2 linked regions of the Candidatus Annandia adelgestsuga genome follow. The protein of the gene in region 1 interacts with the protein of each later gene in a pairwise test. Links are inferred from orthologs where the notes say so. Each region holds a gene or a part of one and is shown on either strand. Other genes may lie near its edges.

Region 1 (10,349 bases):
TTATCTATTTTATTATTAGGTATTATTGATGTTAAAAAATATTTTTGTGTTATAGCAATCCATCCATTTTTTGTATTTTTTTCTTCTTTTATATTATTTAATAAATTTTTAAAATTAAATTTATTGTATTTTTCTTTTATAGTATAATAAGAAATTCCAAAATTTTTTTTATAATAATTATTATTTTTAATAATTTTTAAATTTTGCTTTAAATTATTAAATATTGATATTTTAACTTTTTTTTTTGAAATATTATAAATATTATATTTTATATCAATAAAATATTTGTTAGGATAAAATGTAAAATACTTATTATAAATTATATTTTTTTTATTATTATAAATCATTATTGTAATTTTATTTTGTTTTTTTTTAAATTTTATAAATTTTGGAAAATTATATTTATAATTATAATTTATATTTTTAATTATTTTATCGTTTTTAATTACCCCATCATTAAATTCACAAATATAATTTAATTTTTTTTTTAAAGAATCTGATAATATAAAAGATTTATTATTATAATTTTTTAATTTTATATTTTCAATTAAACCAGTTTTAGTGTTTATTAAAATATACATAACATTTGTTTTAATTTTTATTATATTTTTTTTAAATATATAACCATTATTTTTTATTTTATAATTTTTATTATTATTTTTAAAATTGTAATTATAATAAAAAAAATTTGATATAAATAAAAAAAAAAATAATATTATTAAAAAAAAAATATTTTTTCTTTTATTAATCATTTTATTTTAAATATATTAATATTTTAAATTTAAAAATTAAATTTTTAATTTTAAATATAAAATATTATATATTTTAGTTTTAAAAAAAATAAAAAATTTATATTTTTATTTTTTTCCATAATTTATTTAAATTATTAAATAAATTTTTATTATTAATTTTAATTATACATTTTTTTACTACAATAATACAATCTTTTTTAAAAAAATAATTTTGATTTAAACGAAAACTTTCTCTTATATATCTTTTTATTTTATTTCTATCATGGGAAAATTTTATATTTTTTTTAGATATTATTATACCTAATCTAGAATAGTTAAAATTGTTATTTTTTATATATAACATTATACAAGATGAATAAAAAAAATTAATTTTTTTGAAATTTTTTATAAAATTTTTAAAAAATTTTATTTTTTGTTTTTTTTTAAATTTATACATAATTATTTTATTTTGAAGAAATAGTTAAAAATAAACGTTTTTTATTTCTACGTTTTGATAATATATTTCTACCATTTTTAGTTGACATTCTATAACGAAAACCATGTGAACGTTTTTTTTTTATTAATGATGGTTGAAAAGTTCTTTTCATAATTAAATTCACCTAAATTATAATATATTTATATTTAAATAATTAAATAATTATTTAATTTTAAAAATATATTTATATATTTTTAAAAATTTATACTATTTATAAAATATATTTTAAAATATATTAAAGTAATTAGAAATATATGAAATTTACTATAATGAGAGAAAATTTATTAGAAGCTTTACAAAAAATTACTAGTATATGTATTAATAAATCAATCTTACCAATATTAAATAATATTTTAATAAAATTAAAAAATGGAATATTATTTATTATTTCTCATAATTTAGAAATTGAAATTTCAACAAAAATTAAATCTTGTAAAATAATTAAAGAAGGTGAAATAAGTATTCCTGCTAAAAAATTTTTAGAAATTTGTCGTAATTTTCCATTAAATAAAATTATAAAAATTAAATTAGTAGATAATATATTAATAATAAAAAACAATTTTATTAAATTTAAATTATCAGTATTACCTTCAAATTTATTTCCTAATTTTATTAATGGTAAAAATTTAATTAATTTTAATTTATTAAATTTTAATTTAATTAATTTAATTGAATCTACACAATTTTCTATGGGAATTCAAGATGCAAGATATTATATTAATGGTATGTTAATAAAATCTAAAAATAATATCATATATACAGTTACTACAGATGGTTATAGATTATCTTTATGTTATTATAAATATTTAAAAAAAATATCAAATTTTTCAATTATTATTCCAAGAAAAAGTATATTAGAATTAATGAAATTATTAAATAAAAAAAAAAATTTTATTATAAATATAAAAATTAATAATAATAGTATATCATTTAAATTTCAAAAATTATTATTTAATACAAAATTAATAAATGGTAATTTTCCATCATATAAAGAAATATTTAATAAAAAATACAATTATTATATTGAATTCGATAAAAATATTTTAAAAGAAGCTATTAAAAGAATTTCTATTATTTCTGATGAAAAAAATATTATTTATATGTATATAAAAAAAAAACAAGCAATAATTAAATCTAAAAATGAAATACAAGAAATTGCAGAAGAAAAAATTAAAATAAATTATTTAGGTAAAAAATTTAAAGTTATCTTTAATTCAAAATATATAATAGATATATTAAATTTTTTAAAATGTAATAATATATTTTTTTTATTAGATAAAAATATATCTATTATAAATATAAAAAGTAAAAATATTAAATATAATTCTTATATTGTTATGCCAATTAGATTATAAGTATGTTTTTTAATAAATAATTAAATTTAATAAATATATATTTATTAATTAAATTTTAATATTAATAAATTTAAACTATAGGTATTTAATTTTGTATAAAAAATATGATTCTTCTAATATTAAAATATTGAAAGGTTTAGATGCGGTTAGAAAAAGACCAGGTATGTATATAGGAGATACTGATAATGGTACTGGTTTACATCATATGATTTTTGAAGTATTAGATAATTCTATAGATGAATCCTTAGCTGGTTATTGCAATAAAATTGTAATAACAATTTATAAAGATAATTCAATATCTATATATGATAATGGTCGTGGTATTCCTGTTGATATTCATAAAGAAGAAGGGATTTCAGCTGTAGAAGTTATTATGACAATTTTACATGCTGGAGCAAAGTTTGATAATAATTCTTATAAAATTTCTGGAGGATTGCATGGTGTAGGTATTTCTGTAGTAAATGCATTATCTGAAAAATTAGAATTAATTATTTATAATAAAAATAAAATGTATAAACAAATATATTATAATGGAATTCCTAAAACATCATTAATTTTTATTAATAAAACTTTAAAAAATGGTACTTATATAAGATTTTGGCCAAATAAAATAATATTTAATAAAAATTTTATATTTGAAAATAATATTATAAAAAAACGTTTATTAGAATTATCTTTTTTGAATAGTAATATTAAATTAATATTTTATAATAAAAAAAAAAAAATAAAAAAAATTTATTATGATAATGAAGGTATTGAAGGGTTTATTAAATATTTAAATAAAAATAATAATATAATAAATAAAAAAATATTTTATTTTTGTTCTAAAAAAAATGATATTTCAATAGAAATTGCTATGCAATGGAATGATAATTTTAAAGAAAAAATATATTGTTTTACTAATAATATTTTTCAAATTTATGGTGGTTCACATTTATCAGGTTTTAGATCTTCTATTACAAGAAATTTAAATATTTATATTAAAAAAGAAAAAATAAATAAAAAAAAAAAAATAAATATAATAGGAGATGATATTCGTGAAGGTTTAGTATCAATAATTTCAGTAAAATTATCAAATCCAAAATTTTCCTCACAAACAAAAGAAAAATTGATATCTTCTGAAGTAAGACATGTAATTGAATCACAAATAAATGAATATTTTATGGAATATTTATTAGAAAACCCTAATGATTCTAAAAATATTATTTATAAAATAATAGAAACTGCAAAAATAAGAGAAACAACAAAAAAAATAAAAGAATTATCAAAAAAAAAAAATGATTTAAATATAATGGGGTTACCTTTAAAATTATCTGATTGTCAAGAAAAAAATCCATCTTTATCAGAAATATATTTAGTTGAAGGTGATTCTGCTGGTGGTTCTGCAAAACAAGGAAGAAATAGACAAAATCAAGCAATTTTACCGTTAAAAGGAAAAATTTTAAATGTAGAAAAAGTTAATTTTGAAAAAATATTAAATTCAGAAGAAATATTAACAATAATAAATTCATTAGGGTGTGGTATTGGAAAAAATAATTATAATATAAAAAAGTTAAGATATAATCGTATTATAATTATGACTGATGCCGATGTAGACGGATTACATATAAGAACTTTATTATTAACTTTTTTTTATCGTCAAATTCCAGAAATAATAAAATTAGGATATGTATATATAGCACAACCACCATTGTATAAAATTAAAAAAGGAAAAAAAATAAAATATATTCAAAACAATAAATCTATGTATGATTATATATTTTCTATTTCATTAAATAATATAACTCTTAAAATTATAAATAAAAATGGTAGTATTTATAATATAGAAAACAATGAATTAAAAGAATTAATTGTTAATTATAATAAATTATATTATATTATTGATAATTTAAAACATTTATTTTCTAAAAAAATATTAATATATTTAATACAACAATCAAATTTAAGTAATTTAAAAAAATTAGATGATGTTAAAAAATGGGTTTTAAATTTTAAAAAATTTTTAAATATTAAAAATAAAAAAAAATTTAAATTAAGTATAAAAAAAAATATACATTTAAATGTATTTGAACCAATATTATGTATAATAAAAAATAATAAATTTAATAAATATTATAAATTTGATTATAAATTTTTATTAAGTAAAAATTATTTAAAAATGTGTATTTTAAATAATAAAATAAAAAAAATTAAAAATAATGTAGCAATTATTATTAAAATTAAAAAACAAAAAAAAATATTTTATAAAATGAAAAATGTTATACAATTTATTTTAAAAAAATCTTTAAATAATATTTCTATACAAAGATATAAAGGGTTAGGAGAAATGAATCCTAAACAATTATGGGATACTACTATGAATCCTAATAAAAGAAAAATGTTAAAAATAAATATTAAAAATGCTATATCCGCTGATAAATTATTTAAAAAATTAATGGGTGATTCAGTAAAAAAAAGAAAAAATTTCATAAAAAAAAATTATTTTTTAGCATCTAATATTGATATTTAATAATGCCCGAAGGTGGAATTGAACCACCGACACGGGGATTTTCAGTCCCCTGCTCTACCAACTGAGCTATTCGGGCTTATTTATATTAAAAAATTAAATACTATTTAATATCAATTATTTTATATATTTTTATATCTTGAAAAATATAATTTTAATTATATAATTATAAAATATATACTAATTTTATAAAAATGTCAAAATTAATTTTAAAAAGGAAATTAACATGAAAATTCGCCCATTACATGATAAAATTATAGTTAAACGTCAAGATGTTGAATCTTCTTCTGCTGGAGGTATTTTATTAACTGGTTCTGCTGCTGGAAAATCTACTAGAGGTAAAGTTATTGCTATAGGAAAAGGAAGAATATTAGATAATGGTAGAATAAGACAATTAGATGTAAAAGTTAATGATGTTGTTATTTTTAATGAAGGTTATAATTCTAAAACAGAAAAAATTAATAATGAAGAATTTTTAATTATTTCGGAAAATGATGTATTAGCAATTATAGAATAAAATATATTTAAAAAAAAATAATTTATTTAAGGAATTTAAATGACTGCTAAAAAAATTAAATTTGGTAATGATGCTAGATCTAAAATACTTAAGGGTGTTAATTTACTTGCGGATGCTGTTAAAGTTACTTTAGGACCCAAAGGTCGTAACGCTGTAATAGATAAATCTTTTGGAGCACCAATTATAACTAAAGATGGTGTAACAGTAGCACGTGAAATAGAATTAGATGATAAATTTGAAAATATGGGTGCTCAAATGGTAAAAGAAGTAGCATCTAAAGCAAATGATGCTGCTGGTGATGGAACTACAACAGCAACTTTATTAGCACAATCTATTGTTAATGAAGGTTTAAAAGCTGTTGCTGCTGGTATGAATCCTATGGATTTAAAACGTGGAATAGATAAAGCTGTTATTTTAGCAGTAAGAGAATTAAAAATAATTTCAGTTCCTTGTGAAGATTCTAAATCAATTACACAAGTAGGAACTATATCAGCTAACGCTGATGAAAATGTTGGTAAATTAATATCACAAGCAATGAGTAAAGTTGGAAAAGAAGGTGTTATTACAGTTGAAGAAGGAACTGGTTTAGATGATGAATTAGATGTTGTAGAAGGAATGCAATTTGATAGAGGTTATTTATCTCCTTATTTTATAAATAAACAAGATAATGGTACTGTTGAATTAGATAATCCTTATATTTTATTAGTAGAAAAAAAAATATCTAACATAAGAGAATTACTTTCAATATTAGAAAATGTTGCTAAATCTAATAAACCAATGTTAATAATTGCAGAAGATATTGAAGGTGAAGCTTTAGCTACATTAGTAGTTAATAATATGAGAGGAATTGTTAAAGTAGCTGCAGTTAAAGCTCCTGGTTTTGGTGATAGACGTAAATCTATGTTACAAGACATTGCTATATTAACTGGTGGTACTGTTATATCTGAAGAAATTGGTATAGAATTAGAGAAAATTAATTTAGAAAATTTAGGACAAGCAAAAAAAGTTATAATAAATAAAGATAATACTACTATAATTGATGGAATTGGTAAAGAAAAAAAAATAAAAGATCGTGTAAAACAAATACATCAACAAATTAAAGAAGCAACTTCTGATTATGATAAAGAAAAACTTCAAGAAAGAGTAGCAAAACTTGCAGGTGGAGTAGCAGTATTAAAAGTAGGTGCAGCTACAGAAGTAGAAATGAAAGAAAAAAAAGCAAGAGTTGAGGATGCATTACACGCTACTAGAGCTGCTGTAGAAGAAGGAGTAGTAGCTGGTGGTGGAGTTGCATTAATTCGTGTAGCATCTAGAATATCACATATGATTGGTCAAAATGAAGATCAAAATGTTGGTATTCGTATAGCTATAAGAGCTATGGAAGCACCTTTACGTCAAATAATAGCTAATGCAGGTGAAGAACCTTCTGTAATATCAAATGCTATAAAAAGTGGTAAAGGAAATTATGGTTATAACGCAGCTACTTCAGAATATGGTAATATGATTAATTTTGGAATACTTGATCCTACTAAAGTAACTAGATCTGCTTTACAATATGCATCTTCTGTAGCCGGTTTAATGATAACAACTGAATGTATGATAACAGATTCATCAAAAGAAGAAAAAAATGATACAAATAATTCAATTCCTTCAGGAGGAATGGGTGGTATGGGTGGAATGATGTAATTTTTTTATAAAAAAAATAATATTATTAAAAAAATATCCTTTTATGTTTTAATAAAAGGATATTTTTTTAAAAAAAATAATTTAAATATTAATTTTAAAAATTATATATTATAAAAAAAATAATTATTGAAACCATATAATTTTTAAAATTTTTAAAAAAAAATATTTGTATATTTAAAATTATGTAATTTATTAAATTAAAAAAATAATTAATAAAATTTTAAAAAAAATTAAAATTTAAAATTTAAAATATTTTAATATTAAATATTTTTTATTATAAAAATTTAATTTTAAAAAATATTATAATTTTAAACAATATTATAAATAAAAAATAATTTAAAAAACAAAAATATAATATGTATTGTAATAGTTACATAATAATATTTTTATAGATGTAAAAATTAATAAATTTATTATATTAAAAGTAATTAAATTTTAGAAAAAATATAATATTAAATATTTTTTATAAATTAATAATGTTATTATTAAAGTTTTATTTTATAAAAAAAACAAAAATATTTATTATAAAAAATATTAATTTAAATAAATATTTTTTATTTTTAAAAATAATAATTAATAATTAAATATTAATTATTTTATTATAATTTTAAATTTTAAATGATAATAAATAATTATATTTAAAATTTTAATTATTTATTATCATTTTTAATTATTAAAAAAGGAAAAGGTATGTTAATGTTATTATCTTTAAAATATTTTAAAATTATCATATTTAATGAATGTTTTAATAATATTCTATGTTTTAATTTAGATGTATAAACTCTCATTTCAAATAATTGAAAACCTTTTTGAAAATTTATTAAAAAAATTTTTGGTTTAGGTTTTTTTAAAACAAAATTGCATTTTTTAGAAGAATTTATTAAAATTTTAATTATTTTATTACTATTTATTTTAATTGGTGCAAAAATATTTATTTTTAATCTTGTTATAGAATCTGATAAAGACCAATTAATAAAATGTTCAATTATAAAAAATTTATTTGGAATAATAATTTCTCTATGATCTAAATCTATAATAGTTGTTGATCTTGTATTAATACTTTTTATATTACCAGAAAAATTTTTAATAGTTATAGTATCTCCAATACGTATTGGTTTTTCAAATAATATAATTAAACCAGAAATAAAATTTGCAAATATTTCTTGTAAACCAAAACCTAATCCAACTCCTAAAGCGGTAAATAACCATTGTAATTTTATTAATTTTAATCTTAATATTGTAATAATAATAAAAAATAAAAGTAAAAATGAAATTTTTTTAGTTAAATTTATAATATTATATTGTGTACTAGAAATTAAATTTAAATATCTTAATAATAATATTTCTAATAATAAAGAAATGTTATTAATTAATTGAAATATAATAATTATAATAAATATTATTAATAATATTAATTCTGATTTTAATGGTTCAAATATTTTATAATTTATATATTTTATATTTTTAATTTCATGAAATAATTTTATATTATTTAAAAAACTTAAATTAATATATGTTTTATACCAAACAAAATATATTAAAATTAAATTTAAAATAACTAAAAAAAATTTAATTAATTTTATTATTTTATTTTTATTATTTTCTGTATCAATAATATTTTTTTTTATATTTAATTTTTTTTTATTTTTTTTATTATTTTTAATTTTTATAAAATTAAATATATTTATTAAAATAATTAAATTCAATTTATAATTAATATTATAAAAATATTTTTTAATTATTATATTTTTTAAAATTATAAATATAATTAAAATTGTTAACCAAAATAATAATGATATTAATATTTTTATTAATAATTCTTGTACAGTAGATATATAACCATAAAATATTAATATTATAAATAATATAAATATAATTAATATTATATTCCATAAATTTTGATTAATTATAAAATTTTCTTTTAAATTTTTATTTAAATATAATGGTATATTATTTTTTTTTAAATTAAATATTAATATATTTAAATACATACAAATTAAAATTAAAAAAAATCTATTTAAAATTTTAATAAAATAAAAATATTTTAAAAAAAAAATTAATATAAATAAAATAAATAAAGGAATAAAAAATCTTAAAAAAAATAAATAATAATATTTTTTTTTATTTTCAAAAATAAAAATTGAAAATTTAATTTTTTTTATTAAATATTTATTTTTTTTTATTATATAATAAAAAATATGTAATATTAAATAAATTATAATTAAAACTTTTAAAAAATTAATAATAAAAAAATATTTTTTATTAAAATATAAATATTGAATATAACATAAAAAATTCCATATTAATGTTATTAATATAGAAAAAATGAAAATATTTAAAATAGTATTAAATAATAAAATTATATTAATTTTAAATAATGTAAATAATTTATTTATTATAAATAAATTATTTTGACTTAAATATTTTAATAATATAAAAAAAATAATAATAAATAATAATAATATTATGTTATTATTAAATATAATATTTAAAAAACATATATATTTTAATGGATATAATAAAATAATTAAATAAATATAAAAATTAAATAAATAATTATAATTAATATAAAATAAATCTTTTTTCCAAAACAAACATTTATATTTATAATTATTTATTATAAATTTGTAATTATTTATTTTTTTATATTGTAATTTTAATAATTTGAAATTTAAATTTAAATTATTATAACCAGCTAATAGCAATTTAAATTGTTTTTTTTTTATTTTTTTTTGATAATATAAAATATCTTTTTTATTAATTTTAGAAATTTTATATTTATTAATATTTTTAAAAAATATTTTTTGTTTTAAATTTATTTTTTTTTTTTTAATATTATATATAATAAAAAAAACTTTATTTATCACAAAATTTAAATAATATAATTTATTTATTTTTTTTTTAATTTTAATTTTTAAAAAATCTAAATTGTTTCTATTTTTATAATTAATAATATTATAAATTAATTTATTTAATTGATTTATAATAATTGAATTATTTTTAATATAATTTTTAATTTTATTATTATAAATATACTGTTGTATAATTTTTTTTTCTA
Region 2 (10,478 bases), 120 kb from region 1 along the record:
ATAAAATTCCAGCTATTATTTATGGTGGTAATACATCTAAAAAAAATATACCAATAGAAATTTCTCATGATAAAATAATACATTTATATGAAAAAAAAATATTTTATAAAAATATTTTAATTTTAATTGACAAAAAAAAAAAAATAGTTAAAATAAAAGATATACAATATCATCCTTTTAAAAATCAAATTATTCATATTGATTTTTTAATAATAAAATAAAATTAATGAGATAATTATAAAGTAATTTTTTGTAAACTAACTACATTTTCATTTTTTGAAGTTTTTATAAGTATAACCCCTTGTGTATTTCTATTAATAACATTAATTTCTGAAACTTTAATTCTTACTAAAACTCCCATATTTGTAATCATTATAATTTGATCATTATCTAAAGTTTCAGTTGAACCTATTACTGAACCGTTTCTTTTATTGACTTTTATAGAAATTACTCCTTTGGTAGATTTAGATCTAATTGGATATTGGTTTATGTTAGTTCTTTTACCATATCCTTTTTTTGTTACTGTTAAAATTTTAGTATTAATATTTTTTTTAACTGTAATTAAAGACACAATTTTATCATTATTAATTAATTTCATTCCTCTAGTTCCAGATGATAATCTACTAGTTAAACGAATTTCTTTTTCAACAAATCTTAAAACTTTACCAAAAGAAGAAAATAACATAATATTATCAAAATCTTTTATTAAAGAAACACATATTAATTTATCATTTTTATTTAATTTTATAGATATCATACCATTACATCTAGGACGCATAAAAGCTGTAAGTAATGTTTTTTTTATTATTCCATTAGATGTAACCATTAATATATATATTTTTTTTAAAAATATATTTGAAAAAAAACTTACCGCTAAAATAGCTGTAATTTTTTCGTTATTTTTTAAATTTAAAAATTTAATAATAGGTTTTCCTATAGAATATTTACCAGATTCTGGTAATTGATGAGCTTTTAACCAATATATTGTACCAAAATTAGAAAAACATAAAATTGTATCATGAGTATTAGCTATTAATAATTTTTTTATAAAATCATTATTTTTAATTTTAACAGCTAATTTTCCTTTACCACCTCTGTGTTGAGTAACATATAAAGATAATAATTGATATTTAATATATCCTTTTTTAGATAAAGTAATAACTATATTTTTTTTTTGAATTAAATCTTCTTTTTTAATATTAAACTTAAAATATTTTATTTTTGTTCTTCTTTTATCACCAAAATTTTTTTTAATATCTAATAACTCATTTTTAATAATAGACATTAAATATTTTTTACATTTTATAGTTTTTTTAAGATCTTTTATTTTTAATTTTAATTCTTTATATTCATTTAATAAATTTGAATATTCTAAATTAGTTAATCTATATAATTTTAATTTTAAAATAGATATAATTTGTATATAAGTAAAATAATGATTCTTTCTAATATTATTTTTTATAAAATTGTCATATAAATTTTTATTCGATAAAAATTTAATATCATTATGTTTAATAAACCATTTTTTTGATATTAACTTTTTTTTAGCTAATTCTATTGTTTTAGTATTTTTTATTAAATCAATTATTTCTTTTATATTAAAAATTGCTATTATTAATCCTTGTAATATATGAATTCTTTTTTCTATTTTTTTTAAACTAAAAATTGATCTTCTAATAATTATATTTTTACGATGTTCTATAAAATAATTTATCATTTCTTTTAAATTTAAAGTTTTTGGGTTTCCTTTACATAAAGCAACCATATTAATTCCAAAAGAAATTTGTAATTTAGTTAAACTATATAAATTATTTAATATAATTTCACTAGAAGTGTTTTTTTTAAGTTTAATTAATATACGCATACCATCTTTATCAGATTCATCTCTTAAGTCACTTATTCCTTCTATTTTTTTATTCTTTATTAAATTAGCAATTTTTTCTATTAATTTTAATTTATTAACTTGATAGGGTAATTCATTAATAATAATTGATTTAGTATTATTTTTTTTATCTAATTCAATTATATGATTTCCTCTAATTAAAATTTTACCTTTACCTGTTTTATAATAACTTTTAATACCAACAGAATTATTAACAATTCCAGCAGTTGGAAAATCAGGTCCTTTAATATATTTCATTAATTCTTTAATTTTAATATTATTATTTTCAATAAAAGCAATACAACCATTAATTACTTCTTTAATATTATGAGGTGGAATATTTGTAGCCATTCCTACTGCAATACCTGTAGAACCATTAATTAATAAGTTAGGTATTTTAGTTGGTAAAATTTCTGGTATAAATTCTGTATTATCATAATTTTTTATAAAATCTACAGTATCTTTTTCTAAATCTTGTAAAAATTCGTTAGTTATTTTTGACATTCTTATTTCCGTATAACGCATTGCTGCAGCAGGATCACCATCAATAGAACCAAAATTACCTTGACCATCTATTAAAGTATATCTTAATGAGAAATTTTGGGCCATACGTACTATAGTTTCATAAACAGCAATATCTCCATGAGGATGATATTTACCAATAACATCTCCTACTATTCTGGCAGATTTTTTATATTTTTTATTCCAATAATTACCAATTATTTTCATAGCGTAAATAATACGTCTATGAACAGGTTTAAATCCATCACGTATATCTGGCAATGCTCTTCCAATTATTACTGACATTGCATAATTTAAATAAGATTGTTTTAATTCCTTTTCAATATTAATATTAATTATATTTTTTTTATATTTAATCATTTATTATATTTCCTTTAAATATTTCTATTAAATAACTAAAATTATTTTAAACTATTTTTTTTAAATATAAATTTATTATATAATTAATATTTAATAAATTTTATAATATTAAATGTCATGATATAATATAATTATTATAAATATTTAAAAATTTTAAAAAATAATTTTTATAATTTTTTAAAATTAATAAATATATTTATTTTTTTTGTATAATAAATATATTTTTTATTATATATTATTTAAATAAAAATATTAATTTTATTTTAATTTTATTATTTAATTTTAAAAATTAATATAATTTATATAAATTATATTTATAATAATTATTAAGTATTATAATGTTAAATCAAACTAATATTTTAAGTGAAAATGTATTTTTTTTTATATTTATTTTATTTTCTTTATTTATCTGTTTTTTTATGTTATTATGTGGATGGTTATTGGGTAATAGATGTATTACAAAAAATAGAAATTTACCATTTGAATCTGGTATTGATTCTGTAGGTAATACTAAAATTAATTTATCTATTAAATTTTATATTTTAGCTATGTTATTTGTTATATTTGATACAGAATCTATTTTTTTATATATATGGTCAATTTCTATAAAAGAAAACGGATGGTTGGGTTTTATTGAAATTTTATATTTTGTATTTATTTTAGTTATTGGTTTAATATATTTAATAAATATGAAATTATTAAATTGGAATAAAACATTAAAATTATATAAAATTAATGATTAATAATAATAGGTACTTTAATAAATGAAATATACATCTACAAGAATAAAAAAAAATAATAATAATTTTTATATTGGAAAATTATCTGAAATAATTCATAAAATAGTAAATTGGGGAAGGAAAAATTCTCTTTGGCCATATAATTTTGGTTTATCATGTTGTTATGTTGAAATGATCACTTCTTTTACATCAATTCATGATATTTCTAGATTTGGATCAGAAGTTTTAAGAGCTTCTCCAAGACAAGCTGATTTTATAGTAATATCTGGTACACCATTTATAAAAATGGTTCCAATAATAAAACGTCTTTATGATCAAATGTTAGAACCTAAGTGGGTTATTTCAATGGGTTCATGTGCAAATTCAGGAGGAATGTATGATGTATATTCTGTAGTACAAGGTGTTGATAAATTTTTACCAGTAGATATATATATACCTGGATGTCCTCCTAGACCAGAATCTTACATGCAGGCTTTAATGTTATTACAAAAATTAATAGGAAAAGAAAAAAGACCTCTTTCATGGTGTATAGGAGACCAAGGTATTTACCGTAAAAAAATTATATCTGAAAAAAAAAAAAAAAGAAATTATCGAATGTCTAAAAAAAATTTTAGAAACCCTGATAATTTTTAAAATAGTAATTAATAATTTAATGGATTATAAATGTATAGAAAATATTTCAAATTATATAATAAGATTCCAAAAAATAAAAATTATGATATAATTAGAGAATTATGTAATTTTATTATAATAAAAGATATATATATACAATTTACAAAAATTAATTTTCCTATAATTTGGGTTAAAAAAGGTAAATTAATAAAATTAATAAAAATTTTAAAAAATTTATCTAAACCTTATGACATGTTATTTGATTTACATGGTATTGATGAAAGATTTAGATTATATAAAAAAAATATTCCTAAAACTGATTTTACTGTTTTTTATCATTTAATATCCATTAAAAGAAAACAAAATATAATTATTAAAGTATCATTAAGTATAAAAAATTTAATAATACCGACTTGTACAAATATTTTTTCTAATGCTAATTGGTATGAACGTGAAACATGGGAAATGTTTGGTATTATTTTTGATGGTCATCCAAATTTAAAAAGGCTTATTATGCCTAAAAATTGGTTAGGTTTTCCTTTAAGAAAAGATTATAATTCAAGAGCTACTGATTTTAAACCATTTATATTAAGTAATGAACAAGAAAAATTAAATATGGATTATTTAAAATTTGATTCAAAATTATATGAAACAAAAAAAAAAAAAAAAAATAAAAATTATATGTTTCTTAATTTTGGTCCTAATCATCCTTCAGTTCATGGAGTTTTTCGTATTATTTTAAAATTAAAAGGTGAAAACATAATAGATTGTATACCAGATATTGGGTATCATCATCGTGGAGCAGAAAAAATAAGTGAAAGACAAACATGGCATAGCTATATACCTTATACTGATCGTATTGAATATTTAGGGGGATGTATAAATGAAATGCCTTATATACTTGCAGTTGAAAAATTAGCTAACATAAAAGTACCTGAAAAAGTTAAAGTTATTAGAATAATGTTATCTGAATTATTTAGAATTAATAGTCATCTATTATATATTTCAACTTTTATACAAGATGTCGGTGCTATGACACCAGTATTTTGTGCTTTTACAGATCGTCAAAAAATTTATGATATTATAGAACATATAACAGGTGCTAGAATGCATCCTGCTTGGTTTAGAATTGGTGGAGTTGCTAACGATTTACCTAAAAATTGGAATATTTTATTAGATTCTTTTTTAAAATGGATCCCTAATAGATTAAAACAATATACTGAAATTTCTTTAAAAAATAGTATTTTAATAAATAGATCTTCAGGTATTGCTCAATATAATAAATTAGAAGCAATTTCATGGGGTGTTACTGGTTCTGGGTTAAGAGCTACGGGAATAGATTTTGATGTAAGAAAGTGGTTTCCTTATTCTGGTTATGAAAATTTTGATTTTGAAATTCCATTAGGTTCAGGGATAAGTGATTGTTATTCTCGTGTTATGTTAAAATTAGAAGAAATACAACAAAGTTTAATTATTTTAAGACAATGTTTAAATAATATGCCAAAAGGTCCATTTAAAGCTGATCATTATTTAACAACTCCACCTTATAAATCTAGATCATTAAAAGATATTGAAACTTTAATAACACATTTTTTACAAATTTCATGGGGTACAATAATGCCAGCTAATGAATCTTTTCAAATGGTAGAAGCTACTAAAGGTATTAATAGTTATTATTTAATAAGTGATGGTAGTTCTACAAGTTATAGAACTAGAATAAGAACTCCTAGTTTTCCACATTTACAACAAATACCATCAGTTATTCGTGGTAGTATGATATCTGATTTGGTTGCATATCTAGGAAGTATTGATTTTGTTATGTCTGATGTAGATAGATAAAATGAAAAAAAAAAAAAATATGAATCAAATAATTTTTTTAAATAAAAAAAATTTATTAAGTAAATTAGAAATTAAAAAAATAGAAAAAATTAAATTTAAATATAAAGATAATCACGCAATATCCATAGAATCTCTAAAAGTAGTACAGAGATATCGTCATTGGATATCAGATATATCTTTAAAAGCTATTTCTAAATATTTGAATATAGAATTGAATTATTTAGAAGAAATTTCAACATTTTATAGTCAAATATTTAGAAAACCTGTAGGAAGACATGTTATTAGTTACTGTGATAGTTTTGTATGTTATGTTAAAAATTATAAAAGAATAAAAAATGTTTTAGAAAAAACATTAAAAATTAAAACAGGACAAACAACTAAAAATAAAAGATTTACATTGTTACAAACATGTTGTTTAGGAAATTGTGATAAAGGTCCTATTTTAATGATAAATAGAGATACATATACCAATGTTATTCCAAAATATGTTAATAATATATTAAATAGATATAGATAAAATATGATAATTTATGAAGAAACACATCCATTAACTTGGAGATTAAAAAAAAAAAAAAAACCTATATTTTTAAAAAAATATTTAAAATACAATGGATATAATGGAGCTAAAAAAGCTATTACAAAATTTAGTCCAAATGAAATCATAGAAATAATAAAAAAATCAGGACTTAGGGGAAGAGGAGGTGCTGGTTTTCCAACTGGAATAAAGTGGAGTTTGATAAAAAAAAAAAAATCATATTTAATATGTAATGCTGACGAAATGGAACCTGGTACCTATAAAGATAGATTTTTATTAGAAAATTTACCACATCAATTAATAGAAGGTATTATAATTGCGTCTTATGCTTTACAATCTAAATGTGCATATATATTTTTAAGAGGTGAATATATTATTGCAGAAAAAAATATAAATTATGCAATAAATGAATTATTAGATAAAAAAATGTTGGGAAAAAATATTTTTAATAGTAATTTTAGTTTGAATATTTATTTACACACAGGAGCTGGAAGATATATATGTGGTGAAGAAACTGCTTTAATAAATTCATTAGAGGGAAAAAGAGCTAATCCTAGATTTAAACCTCCTTTTCCTTCATCATCTGGTTTATGGGGGGAACCTACATGTGTTAATAATGTAGAAACATTATCAAATATTCCTTCAATTATTAAAAATGGATTTCATTGGTACAAAAATATTTCTCTTAGTATAGATTCTGGAACTAAAATGATGGGTTTTTCTGGAAAAGTTAATAATCCTGGTGTTTGGGAATTACCTCTAGGAATTACTGCTAGAGAATTACTTGAGGATTATGCTCATGGAATTTGTAATGGATATAGTATTAAAGCTTGGTTACCAGGAGGAGCGGGAACTAATTTTTTATTAGATAAACATTTAGATTTACCTATGGATTTTAATAGCATACAAAAAGCTGGAAGTCGTTTAGGAACTGGTTTAGCTGTAATTATAGATAATAAAATAAATATGGTTAATTTATTATTAAATATAGAAAATTTTTTTTCTAGAGAATCATGTGGGTGGTGTACTCCATGTAGAGATGGACTACCATGGATAGTTAAAATTTTAAAATGTTTAAAAAAAAAACAAGGCAAAATAAATGATATTAATACATTAAAAAATATATGTAATATGTTACAACCAGGTAAAACTTTTTGTGCACATGCACCAGGAGCTTTAGCTCCTTTAAAAAGTGCAATTAAATATTTTAAAAATGAATTTGAAAAAGGAATCATTTATAAATAATTTAAATAATTTTTAATTATTTAAATTATTTATAGTAATAATAATATTATGTCTACAATTTTTATAAATAATAAAAAATATAAAGTAAATAAAAAACATAATTTATTACAAGTATGTTTAGAATTAGGATTTGATATACCATATTTTTGTTGGCATCCTTCTTTAGGAAGTATAGGATCATGTAGACAATGTTTAATTAAAAAATATGAAAATTTTAATGATATTAAAGGAAAAACTATAATTTCTTGTATGACATCAGTTTCAGATGGTATTATATTAGATACTAAAGATATTAATGTTAATAAATATAAAAAAAAAATAATAGAATTTATGATGACTAATCATCCTCATGATTGTCCTGTTTGTGAAGAAGGTGGAAATTGTCATTTACAAGATATGACAGTAATTAATAATCATTATAATAGAAATTATAGATTTAAAAAAAAAATATATAAAAATCAATATTTGGGTCCATTTATTAAACATGAAATGAATAGATGTATTACTTGTTATAGATGTGTAAGATTCTATAAAGATTATTCAGATGGAAAAGATTTTGGTGTTTATGGTATTAGTAATAATATTTATTTTGGTAGATTTAAATCTGGAATATTAAAAAGTGTTTTTTCTGGTAATCTTATAGAAATATGTCCTACTGGGGTATTTACAGATAAAATAAATTCTAAAAATTATGTTAGAAAATGGGATATGCAATTTTCACCAAGCATATGTCAACAATGTTGTATAGGTTGTAATATTACTTTAGGTGAAAAATTTGGTAAAATAAATAAAGTTGAAAATAGATATAATTATAATATTAATAATCATTTTATTTGTGATTTAGGTAGATTTGGATATCAATATGTAAATTTAAAAAATAGACCTCAAAATCCTATAGAAAGATGTAAAAATAAAATTTTTATTTTAAATACTAAACAAGCTATAAAAAAAATAGTTAATATTATAAAAAAATCTAATAAAATAATTGGTATAGGTTCTCCTAGAACTAGTATCGAAAATAATTTTGCTCTTAAAGAATTAGTTGGATATAAAAATTTTTCTACCGGTATACCTAAAAAAGAACAAAATAACATAAAATTAATATTAAAAATCATAAATAAATGTAATATTCATATACCAACTTTAAATGAAATTGAAAAATATGATGCTATTTTAATTTTAGGTGAAGATATAACACAGACTGCTGCTCGTATGGCTTTATCTATACGTCAAGCGTCAAAAAATAATTTTTTTAAAATAGCAAAAAATAATAATATACCTTATTGGGATATAAATTCTATTTTAAATATTTCTAAAAGAAAAAGATGTCCTATATTTATTACAAATATAGATTATACTGATTTAAAAGATATTGCTTTTTGGAATTATAATGCTTCAATTGAAGACCAAGCTATATTAGGTTTTTCAATTGCGAATAATATTAATAATAATTTACCTAAAGTAAAAAATATTAAAAATAAACTACAAAAAAAAATTAATCTTATATCTAAATTTTTAATGAATTCTAAAAAACCTTTAATTATATCTGGAACACATTCAGGTAGTTCAGAAATTATAAAATCTGCATATAATGTAGCTTATGCATTAAAAATTAATAAAAAAAATGTAGGAATGGTTTTTATTTTTTCTGCATCTAATACAGTTGGTGTTAGTTTAATTAAAGGAATTTCTTTAGAAAACGCATTTAAAAAAATAAGATATAATAACATAGATACATTAATTATAATGGAAAATAATATTTATAGATATTTATCTAAAAAGTATGTAAATAATAGTTTTAAAAAAATAAAAAATATAATTTATATAGATCACCAGAAAAACGAAATTTATAAAAAATCAAATTTAGTATTACCTTCAACTAATTTTGCTGAAAGTAATGGTACTTTAGTAAACTATGAAGGTAGAGCTCAAAGATTTTTTAAAACATTTAATCCAAATTTATATAATAAAAATTCTAATAAATTAGAAAGTTGGGATTGGATTAATAAAATAAGATTAAAATTAAATAAAAATTCTATTAATTGGTCTACTTTTGATAATATTGTTAATCATTGTATAAATAAAATACCACAATTATTACCTATGAAATTAATATCTCCAAATTCTAATTTTAGAATTTCAGGAAAAAAAATATCAAGATCTCCATTTAGACTTAGTGGTCGTTCTTCTATGTATAATAATATCAATATACATGAATATTCTATAACAGAAGATAAAGATACTATGTTTAATTTTTCTACTGAGGGTTATAATAATCATAATTTTCATAGTTATTATAATATACCATTCATGTGGTTTCCTAAATGGAATTCATTAAATTCTATAAATAAATATAAAAGTAGTATAGTTAAAGATAAATTAAATAAAAATAATTTAGGAATGTGTTTTTTTAAATCAGATGAATCAGAAGATACAAATTTATTTAAAGTAATTCCAAAACTTTTTAATAAAAAAAGTTTTAAAATATTACCATTTTATTTATTATTTGGTAGTGAAGAATTAACTCAAAATTTAATTTTATTTAAAGAACAAATGATAAAATCTATACATATAATATTTAATACGTATGACGCTAATAATATAGATCTTCAAAATGGTGATATTATTAAATTTGATTGTGAAAATCAAACATATAGTTTTCCAGTATTTTGTTCAAATACTTTTACAAAAAGAAGAGTTGGTTTACCATTAGGTATTCCTAAAATTCCATTTTATTTATTAA

What was found.
Region 2: the proteins of C3B56_RS00635 (region 1) and gyrA interact in binary tests that used the Escherichia coli proteins (3 or more experiments, as listed by UniProt). The link is inferred for Candidatus Annandia adelgestsuga from one-to-one orthologs.

What each region holds. Positions count from the first base shown.
Region 1 is NZ_CP026513.1:101,730-112,078, forward strand. Bases 2,355-5,382 are described here. They hold C3B56_RS00635 (DNA gyrase subunit B), read left to right. Parts: upstream 2,355-2,673; coding sequence 2,674-5,091; downstream 5,092-5,382. Other genes in these bases: dnaN (DNA polymerase III subunit beta), read left to right, coding at 2,355-2,582; C3B56_RS00645 (co-chaperone GroES), read left to right, coding at 5,315-5,382. In the rest of the region: membrane protein insertase YidC, read right to left, coding at 1-752; rnpA (ribonuclease P protein component), read right to left, coding at 850-1,188; rpmH (50S ribosomal protein L34), read right to left, coding at 1,196-1,339; more of dnaN, read left to right, coding at 1,482-2,354; more of C3B56_RS00645, read left to right, coding at 5,383-5,605; groL (chaperonin GroEL), read left to right, coding at 5,645-7,291; C3B56_RS00655 (mechanosensitive ion channel domain-containing protein), read right to left, coding at 7,942-10,349. UniProt on the Escherichia coli protein: DNA gyrase negatively supercoils closed circular double-stranded DNA in an ATP-dependent manner to maintain chromosomes in an underwound state.
Region 2 is NZ_CP026513.1:219,068-229,545, reverse strand. What follows is about bases 1-3,157. They hold gyrA (DNA topoisomerase (ATP-hydrolyzing) subunit A), read right to left. Parts: upstream 2,765-3,157; coding sequence 236-2,764; downstream 1-235. Other genes in these bases: ndhC (NADH-quinone oxidoreductase subunit A), read left to right, coding at 3,103-3,157; rplY (50S ribosomal protein L25), read left to right, coding at 1-221. In the rest of the region: more of ndhC, read left to right, coding at 3,158-3,507; C3B56_RS01170 (NADH-quinone oxidoreductase subunit B), read left to right, coding at 3,529-4,137; nuoC (NADH-quinone oxidoreductase subunit C/D), read left to right, coding at 4,168-5,955; NADH-quinone oxidoreductase subunit NuoE, read left to right, coding at 5,975-6,472; NADH-quinone oxidoreductase subunit NuoF, read left to right, coding at 6,476-7,735; NADH-quinone oxidoreductase subunit NuoG, read left to right, coding at 7,784-10,478. UniProt on the Escherichia coli protein: A type II topoisomerase that negatively supercoils closed circular double-stranded (ds) DNA in an ATP-dependent manner to maintain chromosomes in an underwound state.